3 regions of the Serratia symbiotica genome follow, and region 1 is predicted to be linked to each of the others. Evidence: predicted binding sites of a transcription regulator. Region 1 holds the regulator's gene; each other region holds the start of a gene.

What was found. The regulator Fur, encoded in region 1, represses iron uptake genes when iron is present. The targets are predictions, from matches to a motif close to ATAATAATGAGAACNACTATCAA.
Region 2: the regulator Fur is predicted to act here: its motif matches at 2,607-2,629, upstream of SYMBAF_RS14105 (isochorismate synthase).
Region 3: the regulator Fur is predicted to act here: its motif matches at 1,742-1,764, upstream of fepB (Fe2+-enterobactin ABC transporter substrate-binding protein).

The regions. Positions count from the first base shown of each region.
Region 1 is NZ_CP050855.1:1,919,003-1,923,380, forward strand. Features, by position in the region: gene ybfF (esterase) at 1-274, shown strand, start outside; gene ybfE (LexA regulated protein) at 661-936, shown strand; gene fldA (flavodoxin FldA) at 1,119-1,658, shown strand; gene fur (ferric iron uptake transcriptional regulator) at 1,979-2,425, shown strand; gene SYMBAF_RS09595 (beta-N-acetylhexosaminidase) at 2,817-4,378, opposite strand, start outside.
Region 2 is NZ_CP050855.1:2,836,367-2,840,744, forward strand. Features, by position in the region: partial or broken gene SYMBAF_RS14100 ((2,3-dihydroxybenzoyl)adenylate synthase) at 1-1,251, opposite strand, end outside; gene SYMBAF_RS14105 (isochorismate synthase) at 1,259-2,464, opposite strand; partial or broken gene SYMBAF_RS14110 (amino acid adenylation domain-containing protein) at 2,821-4,378, opposite strand, start outside.
Region 3 is NZ_CP050855.1:1,660,391-1,664,768, forward strand. Features, by position in the region: gene gltX (glutamate--tRNA ligase) at 1-962, opposite strand, end outside; tRNA gene SYMBAF_RS08275 (tRNA-Val) at 1,256-1,331, shown strand; tRNA gene SYMBAF_RS08280 (tRNA-Val) at 1,363-1,438, shown strand; tRNA gene SYMBAF_RS08285 (tRNA-Val) at 1,478-1,553, shown strand; tRNA gene SYMBAF_RS08290 (tRNA-Lys) at 1,561-1,636, shown strand; gene fepB (Fe2+-enterobactin ABC transporter substrate-binding protein) at 1,858-2,862, shown strand; gene fepD (Fe(3+)-siderophore ABC transporter permease) at 3,099-4,133, shown strand; gene fepG (iron-enterobactin ABC transporter permease) at 4,133-4,378, shown strand, end outside.

The sequences.
Region 1 (4,378 bases):
CTTCCATAACGGTGAATGGCGCTTTAACCTGCCGGTGCTGATCGCCCAGTACAAAAATATCATCGGTTGGCAAGAAGTGCCTGCATGGCCGCATCCGGCGCTGTTCATCTGTGGAGGCCTATCACCCTATGTACAAGACAGCGACCGCGAAGACATTGTGCGCCAGTTCCCGCAGGCTCGTGCACATGTGGTGGCAGGCACCGGGCACTGGGTGCATGCCGAAAAACCGGAAATAGTGCTGCGTGTCCTGCACCGTTTTCTCGACGAGGCTTGACAGTTCCCCCTACTAACGGTGGAAAACGTACTAAAGATAACCACTTGGCACCTTTATGGCTTAGTTAGGCATTGTCGTTGCTCTACCTGCTGGGGTAATATACCTCGTTATGATTTTACCGCCATTTACAGCGTGTTCGTTAACGTCAATCTGGGGGTAAATTTGAGTAAGGGTTTAATTGGCCCGAAGTGTGTTAACCGAACCGTCTAGAAGCATGTATACCTTAAATCATTCAAGTTGCAGGAAGGCAACAACGCAGCGCTCCCGCAGGGGCTTACAGCAGTAAGTAACTGGGGTGAGCGAGGAAAGCTAACGCACATGCAACTTGAAGTGTGACGGGTATAAGCGCTTTTTGATGCATACTCCCTTGCAGTACACCGCTACCTATGGCAAAAGAACAAACGGATCGCACGACGCTGGATCTATTCGCAGATGAACGCCGTCCGGGACGCCCGAAAACCAACCCACTATCTCGAGATGAACAGCTTAGAATCAATAAGCGCAATCAGCTACAGCGCGATAAAGTGCGTGGGTTGCGCCGCGTGGAGCTGAAAATCAACGCAAATGCGGTAGACGCTCTGAACAAACTGGCGGAACAGCGCAATATTAGCCGCAGCGAGCTTATCGAGCACATGCTGCTGGCGCAACTGGCAGAGCAGTGACCAGAACATTGATCGCTTTAGCCACACAGGCGTCGCAGCGTTCAGAATAAGATGTTTACCGGTAAGAACGCGCGCCGCTAGGGTGCTCCAAACTCTTGCCGGGTACTATTTCAACCGATGTTAGCGGAGTTATCCCTAACATCGTGTAATGCAATCTATTGAAATAAAAGGTTATACGCGATATGGCTACGGTAGGCATTTTCTTTGGCAGCGACACTGGCAATACCGAAAACATTGCCAAAATGATTCAGAAAATTCTCCAGACACAGTTTGGCGATGGGGTATCTGAAGTTCACGATATCGCAAAAAGCAGCAAAGAAGATCTTGAAGGTTTCGATATCCTACTGCTGGGCATACCAACCTGGTACTACGGTGAAGCACAGTGCGACTGGGATGACTTTTTTCCAATGCTGGAAGACGTGGACTTCAGCGGCAAGCTGGTTGCGTTGTTTGGTTGCGGCGACCAAGAAGACTACGCGGAATACTTCTGTGACGCGATGGGCACCCTCCGCGACATTATCGAGCCGCTCGGTGCCGCCATCGTTGGTCACTGGCCAACCAAGGGCTATCACTTCGAGGCATCCAAAGGCTTGGCAGACGATGACAACTTCATCGGGCTGGCGATCGACGAAGACCGCCAGCCCGAGCTAACCGACGAGCGCGTTTCAGCCTGGGTTACGCAGATCGTCGAAGAACTGAGCCTGGGTGATATCGTCGGCTGAGCGCCATTGTTGTTGACCAACAGTTGAACGTAGGCCCAGCCAAGTGCATAGTATTATCAGCAGTACAGATTGCTGTAATTAGAAGCGACACATTTGTAGCTTCCCACATTGTCACGGTAAACTGCGTCATCGGTTTATCTTAGCCATCAAAGCGTTGCGGTGATATAGTAAAGGAATTTAATCATATCACTACTAACAATGTGCGGTTTCCATTTAGAACAACCAGTTCTATAATGAGACGCAATTAACTCTTTATGCTAACCAATGACACAGGTGAAAACGCCTTACGTTGATTAGTATAGCAACAGGACTGAATCCGCATGACTGACAACAACATCGCATTAAAGAAGGCTGGTTTAAAAGTCACGCTTCCGCGACTCAAAATCCTGGAAGTACTGCAAAATCCGGAATGCCATCACGTCAGTGCGGAAGATTTGTACAAAAAACTGATAGATATGAGTGAAGAAATTGGGCTGGCGACGGTTTACCGCGTGCTGAACCAGTTTGATGATGCGGGCATTGTGACGCGTCACAATTTCGAAGGCGGCAAGTCAGTGTTCGAGCTGACTCAACAGTACCATCATGATCACCTAATCTGTCTGGACTGCGGCAAAGTGATCGAATTTAGTGATGAATCCATCGATACGCGTCAGCGGGATATCGCCAAGCGACACGGTATCAAACTCACCAACCACAGTCTGTACTTGTACGGCCACTGTGAAACTGGTGATTGCCGCGAAGACGATACGCTGCACGACAAGAAATAATCCCACTAGCGGGATTATTGATTAGCAGACTAAACCCGGCACTGACGCGGCTGGCCCCGCCCTTGTCCCTTGTCAGGTCACTGAAGAAAGTACCGCACACTAAGCGTACATTGTTGCAGCCATTTTGGACACGGACAGCGCACAACAACCGCAGCGCGCAGGGAGTCCATGAGGAGGGTGAGCACTGCCCAGGGCCAAAATGGCAAATAAGTAGCCTAATGGATAGGTTCTTACTTAAGAACAGTCTGATACTGTGTTGATCACCAACTATTTTCTCCCGATTTCAGCAGGCTATTAAATACGCGAATAACCACCCGTATCGAATAAATCCTCTTTGCTGGTCGGGTAAAGGATTAGGTAACCGGCTACCTCCGTCTCCGTGGAACCTGCCTTACACTTTTTCAGCACGACTGTAACGCTTGTTGTCCGGGCTTACCGCACGAACCCATACTTCACCTGTTACCACCGGCTTGGCCTGCACATCGTAACGCCGCCATTGCTTGCCGCCATCGCTAGAATATTCAATGCCCAACCCCGGCAAAGAGATATTGGCTTCCAGCTTGCCGCCGATGACGCGAGCACCCGGTACCGGCAGGCGATAGCTGATGCCCCCCTTGTCCAGCTTGGCCAACTCACGCTGGCCGATCAGGTTGGCGAAGCGCAGCCAGTCCTGCTCCAAGGCGTTGTCATCAACAAAGTGCGTTTCCCCACCCTGGTACACACGACCAGCCTGGTAATCCTGCTCCCAGGAAGCACGATGCCAGGCACGTTCGGCCACTGATAGCGAACGCGGGAAGATCATGTATTCCATCTGGGGATCGGTGCGTTGGGTTTCGCTCCACATCTGGGCGGAAATGCCATAGGCACCCGGCCAGGGTTTGCCGCTTTTGGCACTAAAGCGGTGGCCATCACGATCCACCGAGGTTTCAGCATTCTGCGGCAGGTTATCCGGCGCGAAGCTGAACATCTTGCGCTCGTCGCTGAAGCGGGTACCCCAGTAATAACCGCGTTCGTCTGGATTCACTTCGTACGGGAAGTCCATATAGACGTAATCCGGGTTAGAAAGGATCAGCTCGTATCCCTTGTTCGCCCAATCGTTGGCGCTGTCGAAGCCGCCCCAGTACAGGGTATCCCAGAAATTCACGCCCACGCGCGACGTGGCGAATACCTTGGCGTCCTGCGCATCTTTCAATCCGTCCTGCCAAGCCTGCATTCTGTCAATGCCGTGTGCCTTCACCTGTTGGCTGACTTCTTGCGCGAAGTAGCTCGGCAGGTGCTCCATATCGGCCACCTTGCCGTTGCTTATCATCGCTTGGCACACCTGGGATTTTGCCCAAGGCTTATCTTCTTTACTCTGATCGATAACGCCTTTGCCCGGCTCAGGTTTCACGCGATCGGTATAGCCAGCTCCTAAACGAATGTTTTTCGCTTCATCACCACCAAAGTGCCAAGTACGCAGCGGCTGACCGGCTTCTTTGTGCATTTGGGCGATTTCGCCGATCACTTTGTCGACAAAACGTTTGGATGAATCCAGGCACGGGTTCAGATAACTTTGTCGGTTAAAGTACTGCACCGACGTGGTGTCAGAAGTATCGGTCGGATCCACCAGGCGGAACTCATTGGCCTCCTGCTCTTTGCCAGCCGCATGCAGTTTCTTGTAGCGAGCTTCCATGGAAACCACCGCAGCACGGGCGTGCGCCGGCATGTCTATTTCCGGGATCACTTCAATCTGGCGCGCCTGAGCATATTTGACGATATCAATATAGTCCTGACGGGAGAAGAAACCGCCGTAAACCTCAGGCCCTTGACCATACTGCGGCAACAGACAACGGGTTTCGCTCAGGTCGTGGCAGCGTTGCCCTCCTACCTCGGTCAGTTCCGGTAGGCCCGGTATTTCGATACGCCAGCCTTCATCGTCGCTAAGATGGAAGTGGAATTTATTCAGTTTATAGG
Region 2 (4,378 bases), 920 kb from region 1:
TTCACTGAGGCTGATCAGGTCACCAGAGCAGTAAAAACCCTCAGCGTCGAAGGCACTGGTGCTGTGCTGCTGGCTGCGGTAGTAGCCACGGAAGGTATAAGGGCCACGAACCATCAAGCGCCCCACAGCCCCTATTGGCAGTGGGTTGCCATCATCATCCGCGACCCAAACTTCGTCATCTGGCGACATCGGCCGTCCCTGAGTGGTCAGGATATGCTGCGGATCATCGTCCAGGCAGGTGTCGTTCACCAGCCCTTCCGCCATGCCGAATACCTGTTGCAATTGGCAGCCAATTTCGGTCTGAATGCGTGCTGCCAGGGTTTCCCCCAGTTTGGCACCGCCCACCTGTAGCAGTTGCAGGCTGGCCAACGCGGCGTTGCTGCCCCACTCTTCGATCGCCTGTAGCCACAACGTCACCGCTGGCGGCACCAGCGCCGTCACGTTGATACGGTGTTGTTCGATCAGGCGGAAGCACTGCGTGGCATCGGGATCGGTGGCAAACACCACCTGCCCGGCACCGTAAAACACCCCTAGCACTCCCGGCGAACTCATCGGATAGTTATGGCCGACCGGCAAGGCGCACAGGTAGCGGGTCTGTTGGTCGAAACGGCGGATCTTGCTGTAGTCGTCGTCGTTGTGGGTCCGTGGGATCAGCTTCGGTGTGCCAGTGCGGCCACCGGAAAGCTGGAAAAATGCCATTTGGTCGGCGGCAGAGGGCACAGCGACAAAGCCGTCGCTGGTCTCTTCCAGCCAGTGGGTTAGCGCCAATTCACCCTGCTGTTGGTTGCGCAGTGCCACTACGCGCAGTGACGAATGTTGCGCACGAAAATGCTTCAGGAAGCTATCGTCGGCAAACAAGGCATGTTCACGATCGGCAATCAACAGCACCGGTTTGATCTGAGTTGCGTAGGCGTTCAATTCACTGCGCTGATGGCTGAACAGTGCATTGACCGCCGCTACGCCAATTTTCAGCAACGTGAAAAACACCACGTAGAATTCCACCACATTGCCCCATTGCACCAAGGCGGTATCACCGGGTTGCACACCACGGCGCAACAACGCCGCCGCTAAACGCTCGGAAAGCTGGTTCAGTTCGCGGTAGCTCAGGCTACAACGGGCATCGGTCATCGCCAGAGCGTCGTTGGTGGCCTGACGGTCAAGAATATCTGTTAGCGGCTGGTCAATCCAATAACCGCGCTCACGATATCGGCTGGCAAATTCTGCTGGCCAGGGAGTAAAGATAATGCTCATGTTGTTACTACCCTTGATGTAACCCAAAAGCACGCAGGATGGTGCTGAGTTTGGTGTCTGTTTCATGCCATTCAGATTCGGGGGAAGAGCCAGGCACGATGCCAGCTCCAGCGAACAACCGCACTTGGTTGCCGTCGACAGTGCCACAGCGGATAGTGACCACCCACTCACCGTTGCCCACAGCATCGCACCAACCCACAATGCCGCCGAACAGGCCACGATCAAACGGTTCCAACTGTTTGATCAAGGCATGCGCGGCTGCGGCTGGCATGCCACACAGCGCTGGGGTTGGATGCAGCAAGCAGGCCAGCGACAATGCGCTTTCGTCGCGCGAGGCCACTTCTCCATCGATCGGGGTGGAAAGATGCCACAGCGTGGTGGTTGTCAACAGTTCAGGGAACTGAGGCACGTTCAGGTAGTGGCTGCGGCTGGCCAGCACCTGCCGTATGCCTTCGGTGACGATGCGATGCTCGTGACGATCTTTCTTTGAGGCCATCAATTGCTGCCCAACCACTAGGTCGCATTCAGCATCGGCCACACGCCGGGCAGAGCCAGCCAACGGGTTAGAATAGAAGCGTCCGTTAGATTGGCGTAGCAACAACTCAGGGCTGGCACCCAGTAACGCCCCCCGTTCCAACGGCACATGGAAATGGAAGCCGTGAGGGTTCTGCACGATAACGCGCGCCATCAGCGCATGGCAATCCACCGGCTGACAGGTCTCAATCTCCAGCAGGCGCGATAATACCACTTTGTCCAATTGCTCAGTTTTCATCGCCACGACCGCATCGCTCACCATCTGCATAAAAGACTGCTGGGTCGGCACTTCGGCAATGCTGGCGATTTCTGGCCCGGTCGCCAGCGGCGATAAACCCGCTACAAAGGCGGCACGGTCAAAGCAGCGGCTTTCATACGGGATAAACAATGCGGAAGGCTGCTGGGTATCGAACGGGATAGCACCACACAGTAGCGGTTGCTTTATGCCCGCCACGCGCGCTTCGGCAAATGCCTGGCGCACCTGCTGCTGAAATTTACCTTGGAGATCACCACCTTCTGCCGCCGGTTGCGTCACTTGAGTAAAACAGCCAGCGGTGATCAGGCTGCGGAAGGGAGAGGTAAAGAAGAAGCCTGATGTAGGGGAAATGTCAGTGCAACATTGTTTAGCAACGCTATTTTGCAGTGCCTGTAGACTAGTACCCTTCGCGGTAATGCTCATTGCAACACCTTATTTTATTGACTGATAAATATGATAATGATAATTATTTATACGATAAATTGTTCTCTGAGATTCGCCGTGTCAATAAATCTAGCCACATCCTACACATCAAAAGAACGCTATAGAGACGGTGGATTTCAACATGCCAATGATAAGCATTATTATTTAAATCTACAGCTCATTTTATGCGGTATGTGACTTTTAACCGCTAATGGGTTGCACCTCCGGCTTACTTAACCGAACCTGGCGCAGCCCGGTCATGGTGAAGGCCAGCAGAATACCGCAAGCCACGGTGCCAAAGCTGCTGGCGCTGATCGCTGGCAGCATAAATGCCCCCATCGTTCCGAGCAACAGCACGCCCAGCGCATCGCCAGCAGCGAGTGACCACCCAAGACGAAGAAATCGTCGTCAGCGAACACCTGCTCACGCTGTAACAAACGGACAAACACCACAGCAATGTCAGCTTCCCGCCCGGCCTGTGGCTCGCGGCCAATCTTGCGATCGCTATTCTGCGGCTGCGGTAATGCCTGACGATCCATCTGGCCGTTGGCGCTCAGCGGCAGTTCATCCATTTCCACCAGCGCCACTGGCACCCTATGCGGTGGCAGGCGATCGGCCAGCACCGCACGCAGCACCGCCAGATCCCATGCCACGCCCGGTTGTGCCACCAGATACCCCACCAGTTGGCGCGCGTCCCCCCCCTCTGCACTGGCGTACCTTGCAGCACTAACGCATGGGTCACCGCTTGGCGCACACCCGGTAGTGACAGCAATGCATGATTGATTTCACTCAGCTCAATGCGCTGCCCACGAATTTTCAGTTGATCATCGCTACGCCCCAGATATTCCACCTCGCCACCCGGCAGCCAACGCGCCACATCGCCGGTGCGATACATTCGGCCGCCCTCGCCTTAGGGATCAGCCACAAAGTGGCTAGCGGTCAATTCTGCCCGCCCAAGGTAGCCCCGCGCTAACTGGATACCAGTCAGGTATAAATCGCCTGCCACGCCAAGCGTTACTTGCCGTAGGCCTGCATCCAGAATACGTAGGCTGGTGTTCCACACTGGCTGGCCAATCGGCACGTTGGCACCGGTCACCCGCGCCAGCGCGGTGCCGTAGGTAGGATGCCAGGTGACATCCACCGCCGCCTCAGTCGGGCCTTACAGGTTATACAACGGCAGCGCAGTGCGGCTTTGCCACAGACGGCACAACTCTGTTGGCAGCGCTTCACCACGACAGAATACCTGACGCAATGAGGCGCAAGCAGCTATCGCTTGTTTGCCGTCCAGCGTGGCGACAAACGCTGCCAACATCGACGGCACAAAGTGCATAGTGGTAACCCGGTTCTGGGCGATCAACTGCTGTAGCTGTTCTGGATCGCGGTGCGCCTCTGGCGGTGCCATCACCAACCGTGCACCTACCATCAGCGGCCAAAAGAACTCCCAGACCGACACGTCAAAACTACACGGCTTTTTTTGCAGCACTACATCATCCGCCACCAACGGATACTGATGTTGCATCCACAGTAGTCAGTTGACGAGCGCCTGATGGCTGATCAGCCCCCCTTTCGGCCGGCCCATGGAACCTGAGGTAAAGATGATATAGGCCGCGTGATCCGGCGTCGGGCCAGTAACCACCACCCCGGCTGCGTGGTCAGTCGGCAGCGGCGCATCGTACAGCAGGACGTCGCGCTGACCAGCAAAGCGCGCTTGCTGAGCCGGGTGGGTGACGATCAGGCGCGGTGCAGCGTCCTCCAGCATCATTGCCAGCCGTGCGTCTGGATAGCCGGTGTCCAGCGGCAGGTAAGCGGCTCCCACCTCGACAATGGCCATCAGCGACAGGAATACCGAACGCGGCAGCATCACAGCCACAATATCTCCTGTCCGCACGCCCTGAGCAGTCAATTGACGCGCCA
Region 3 (4,378 bases), 260 kb from region 1:
ACCGCCACTTCTTCCGCTGGCATATGGTTGATGTAGTGATGGTTCAGCCATTGCAATTTCTCAGTATTGAAGGCGCTGGCGGACTTGTTAATCGCATCCAGGGTAAAGAACGTTTTCATATCGTCGAGGGAGAATATTTCTTGATCACCATGCGACCAACCCAGACGCACCAGGTAGTTCAGCAACGCCTGCGGTAGGTAGCCATCATCACGATACTGCATCACCCCCACTGCACCGTGCCGCTTGGACAGTTTCTTGCCGTCGTCGCCGAGGATCATCGAGACGTGCGCATATTCCGGCACCGGCGCACCCAGCGCTTTCAGGATATTAATCTGGCGTGGGGTGTTGTTGATGTGGTCTTCGCCACGGATCACATGGCTGATTTCCATATCCCAGTCGTCCACCACCACACAGAAGTTATAGGTTGGCGCACCATCGGTACGGCGGATGATCAAATCGTCCAGTTCCTGATTACTGAATTCGATTGGGCCACGGATGTTGTCGTCAAAGATCACCGAGCCTTCCTGCGGATTGCGAAAGCGCACCACATGCGGTTCATCATCAGTGTGGCTGCACTGGCTATCACGGCAGTGGCCGTCATAACGTGGCTTTTCACCGTTTGCCATCTGCTTTTCACGCAACGCGTCTAGACGTACTTTGGAGCAAAAACATCTATAGGCCGTGCCCTGCACCAGCATGTCGTCGATCACCGCGTTGTAGCGGTCAAAACGCTTGGTCTGGAAGTAGGGGCCTTCATCCCAATCCAAATTCAACCAGTTCATGCCAGCCATAATTGCGTCGATCGCTTCCTGAGTGGAACGTTCCAAGTCAGTATCTTCGATACGCAGAACGAACTCTCCGCCCGCATGGCGGCTAAACAACCAGGAATAAAGTGCAGTGCGGGCACCACCGACGTGCAGATAGCCGGTAGGACTCGGCGCAAAACGGGTTTTGATTTTCATTGGGTTCACTGCCTTATTACGCAACGCGTGTCGGCAGGTTGCCAACGGTTGCTCGGAATTTAAAAAAGTGGGCGACATTGTATCACCACAGGCTGATTCCTCAACGTTGACACGATATTTCGCTGGCTAATTCCGCGCTCTCTGCGGCTGGTTTCGCATGACGATGAGGCAAAATTTGGCATTGCTGGCGATAATGATCGCACCCTGCGTAATTTTACGCCGAACGATTGAAATCATTTTAAAAACCATTGACTCACTTTGAACTATCCCTATAATGCGACTCCAACAAGTTGGGGCGATTAGCTCAGTTGGTAGAGCATCTCCTTTACACGGAGGGGGTCGGCGGTTCGAACCCGTCATCGCCCACCATCTTGTCGAACAGTAAGAAATGAGAACATCAGGGTGATTAGCTCAGTTGGTAGAGCACCTTCTTTACACGGAGGGGGTCGGCGGTTCGAGCCCGTCATCACCCACCACGTGTTTGTCATTTTGCAGTAACCAGGAAGCCCTGAAGTGGGTGATTAGCTCAGTTGGTAGAGCATCTCCTTTACACGGAGGGGGTCGGCGGTTCGAACCCGTCATCACCCACCATTTCTGCGGGTCGTTAGCTCAGTTGGTAGAGCAGTTGACTTTTAATCAATTGGTCGCAGGTTCGAATCCTGCACGACCCACCAATTCAAAAAAAGCGCCTTCTTTGAGGCGCTTTTTTGCATTTTCAGCTTGAAACACCTTTCTCGGTCAACCTTATGCGCATCCTTGCTATGTGTTCGCCACAAGGGATACGAATGGTTATCATTTTAATATTTTGCGTGGTAAATTAGCGCAGTTATTTCACCAAGCCAATCTGCTAGCCAGATTGATACGCCTTTATTTAAGGAAAAAGAAAGAGCTTGCTATGACACTATCCTTACGCCCTCTGCTCATTTCATTTATCGGCGCATGCCTACTGCTCAGTGGTTGTGACCTGGACGATAAAACGGCTAATCAGCACGTGCCTTTCAGTACTGAACACCATGGCTGGCCGCGTACGATTAACAGCGTCATAGGCCCTTTTACTCTGGAAAAACCGCCACAGCGTATCGTCTCCACTAGCGTTACCCTTACCGGCACCCTGCTGGCCATTGATGCCCCCGTGGTCGCCAGCGGTGCTACCAGCGCCAACTCTTCGCTCTCTGACGCTCGCGGTTTCTTTACCCAATGGAGCAAAGTGGCAACCCAGCGCAATGTCAAGCCGTTGTACCAGCTAGAAGCCAACGCCGAAGCCATTGCCGCCGCCAATCCTGACTTAATTATTATCGCATCCACCGGTGGAGACTCTGCGCTGAAGTTGTACGACCAGCTATCAACCCTAGCGCCAACACTGGTACTCAATTATGGCGATAAGAGCTGGCAGCAACTGGCTAGCGAGTTGGGTGATATCACTGGCCATGAGCAAGGAGCACAGCAGGCCAAAGCCCGCTTTGAACTACGGGTGAACCAAATGAAACAGGCCATCACCTTACCGCCACAGCCCACTTCCGCGCTAGTTTATGTCGACAATGGGCGTGAAGCCATGCTATGGACGCCGGATTCCGCCCAAGGGCGATTGCTGACCCAACTGGGTTTCCAACTGGCCATCCCGCCGGAAAGCGCCAAGGGCAACGCCAGCATGGGAAAACGCCAGGACATCATTCAGCTTTCAGGAGAGAAAATGGCCGAGGGCCTGAACGGCAAAACGCTGATGCTATTCTCAGCCGATGATCGTAAGGTCAAAGAACTGTTGGCTAACCCTTTCTTGCAACATTTGGAACCGGTAAAACAACACCATGTTTACGCCGTTGGCAATGATACCTTTCGCCTTGATTACTACAGCGCCACTAATATGCTGAATAGCCTCGAACAACAATTCAAAAAATCCTGATTTTGGCGCTGGCAGGTCGGGTGCCTGCCGTTTCTCATTTCATCGCCAGATGAAGTATAGGGTGCAATGATGATATTTAATTTGTTGAAATATAAATATTAATAGGCAATTTAAATGCCTCATCGCGCATATCCGATAGATGCATTCCTCAGTGATCTCATGCTAACCTGTACCCACTTTCATGGACGCAAATAAATAATACTGAGAATAAAAATTATAAAGGAGTTACCGGTGTGATGTTATCCACTCCACCTGCCACGCGCACAGCTTGCCCCCGTAGCCTGAAACGCGTTTCTGGTCTTGGCGTCTGCCTGATGCTGCTATCACTGTGCGTTATGGCCAGCCTGATGATAGGTTCCAAACCTATTCCATTTAATGACGTTTGGTTCAGCCTGCTGGGCCAGCTTACCAACGCTGACAGCACCATTATCCTCAACGCGCGTTTGCCGCGCACGCTGGTCGGCATCCTGGTCGGCATAGCGTTGGGCGGTACCGGTGCCCTGATCCAGGCGTTGACACGCAACCCACTGGCCGATCCCGGCGTACTCGGCATCAACGCCGGTGCCAGCTTCGCCGTGGTGCTGAGCATTATGTTTTTTGGTGCCACATCAATCGAGAGTTATATGAGCTGGGCCTTTATCGGCGCGGCTATCACCACTTTATTGGCATACCTGATCGGCACGCTGGCAGGTGGGCGCATCAACCCAGTACGGCTGACGTTAGCCGGTGTAGCGATAGGCGCGGTGCTAACCGGCATCACCACCGGCCTCTCGCTGCTCGATCCGCAAACCTTTGACCAACTGCGTTTCTGGCAGGCTGGCACGCTGGATATTCGCACTTTGGCTAGCCTGTCTGTCACCGCACCCGCCATTTTGCTCGGTGTCTTGCTGACGCTGGCTATCGTTCGTCCGCTAAACACTATCAGTATGGGGGAAGATCTCGCCATCGCGCTCGGCACACCGATGGTGCTAACCCAAACTATCGCCGTTATCGCCATCACGCTGCTGTGCGGTGCGGCGACCGCCACCGTTGGCCCGATCGGTTTTGTCGGTCTGATGGTGCCGCATATTGCCCGCTGGTGGGTCGGCCCCGATCAGCGTTGGATATTGCCCTATTCCATGCTGATGGCACCGGTTTTGCTGCTGTGTGCCGATATCATCGGCCGTCTGTTGGTGCCTGGCGAGCTGCGGGTTTCGATCGTCACCGCCTTTATCGGCGCGCCGGTGTTGATCTGGCTGGTACGCCGTAAGAAAACGCTAGGGGGGTTGTGATGTCACGACAACGCATCCTGCTTATTGGTCACCCGGACGGCCTCCTGAATTGGCGCTTGCCGCTGCGCGTGCTGGTGATTAATGTGTCGCTGCTGGTACTCTGCCTGCTGTTAGCCATAGCGGCACTGTGCTACGGCACGCTGCATCTTTCGTTGGAACAGCTATTTTCCGCACTCAGCGGCCAGGCACCGGAGAGCCTGATGATCGTAGTCACGCAATGGCGCTTACCGCGCATCACTATGGCA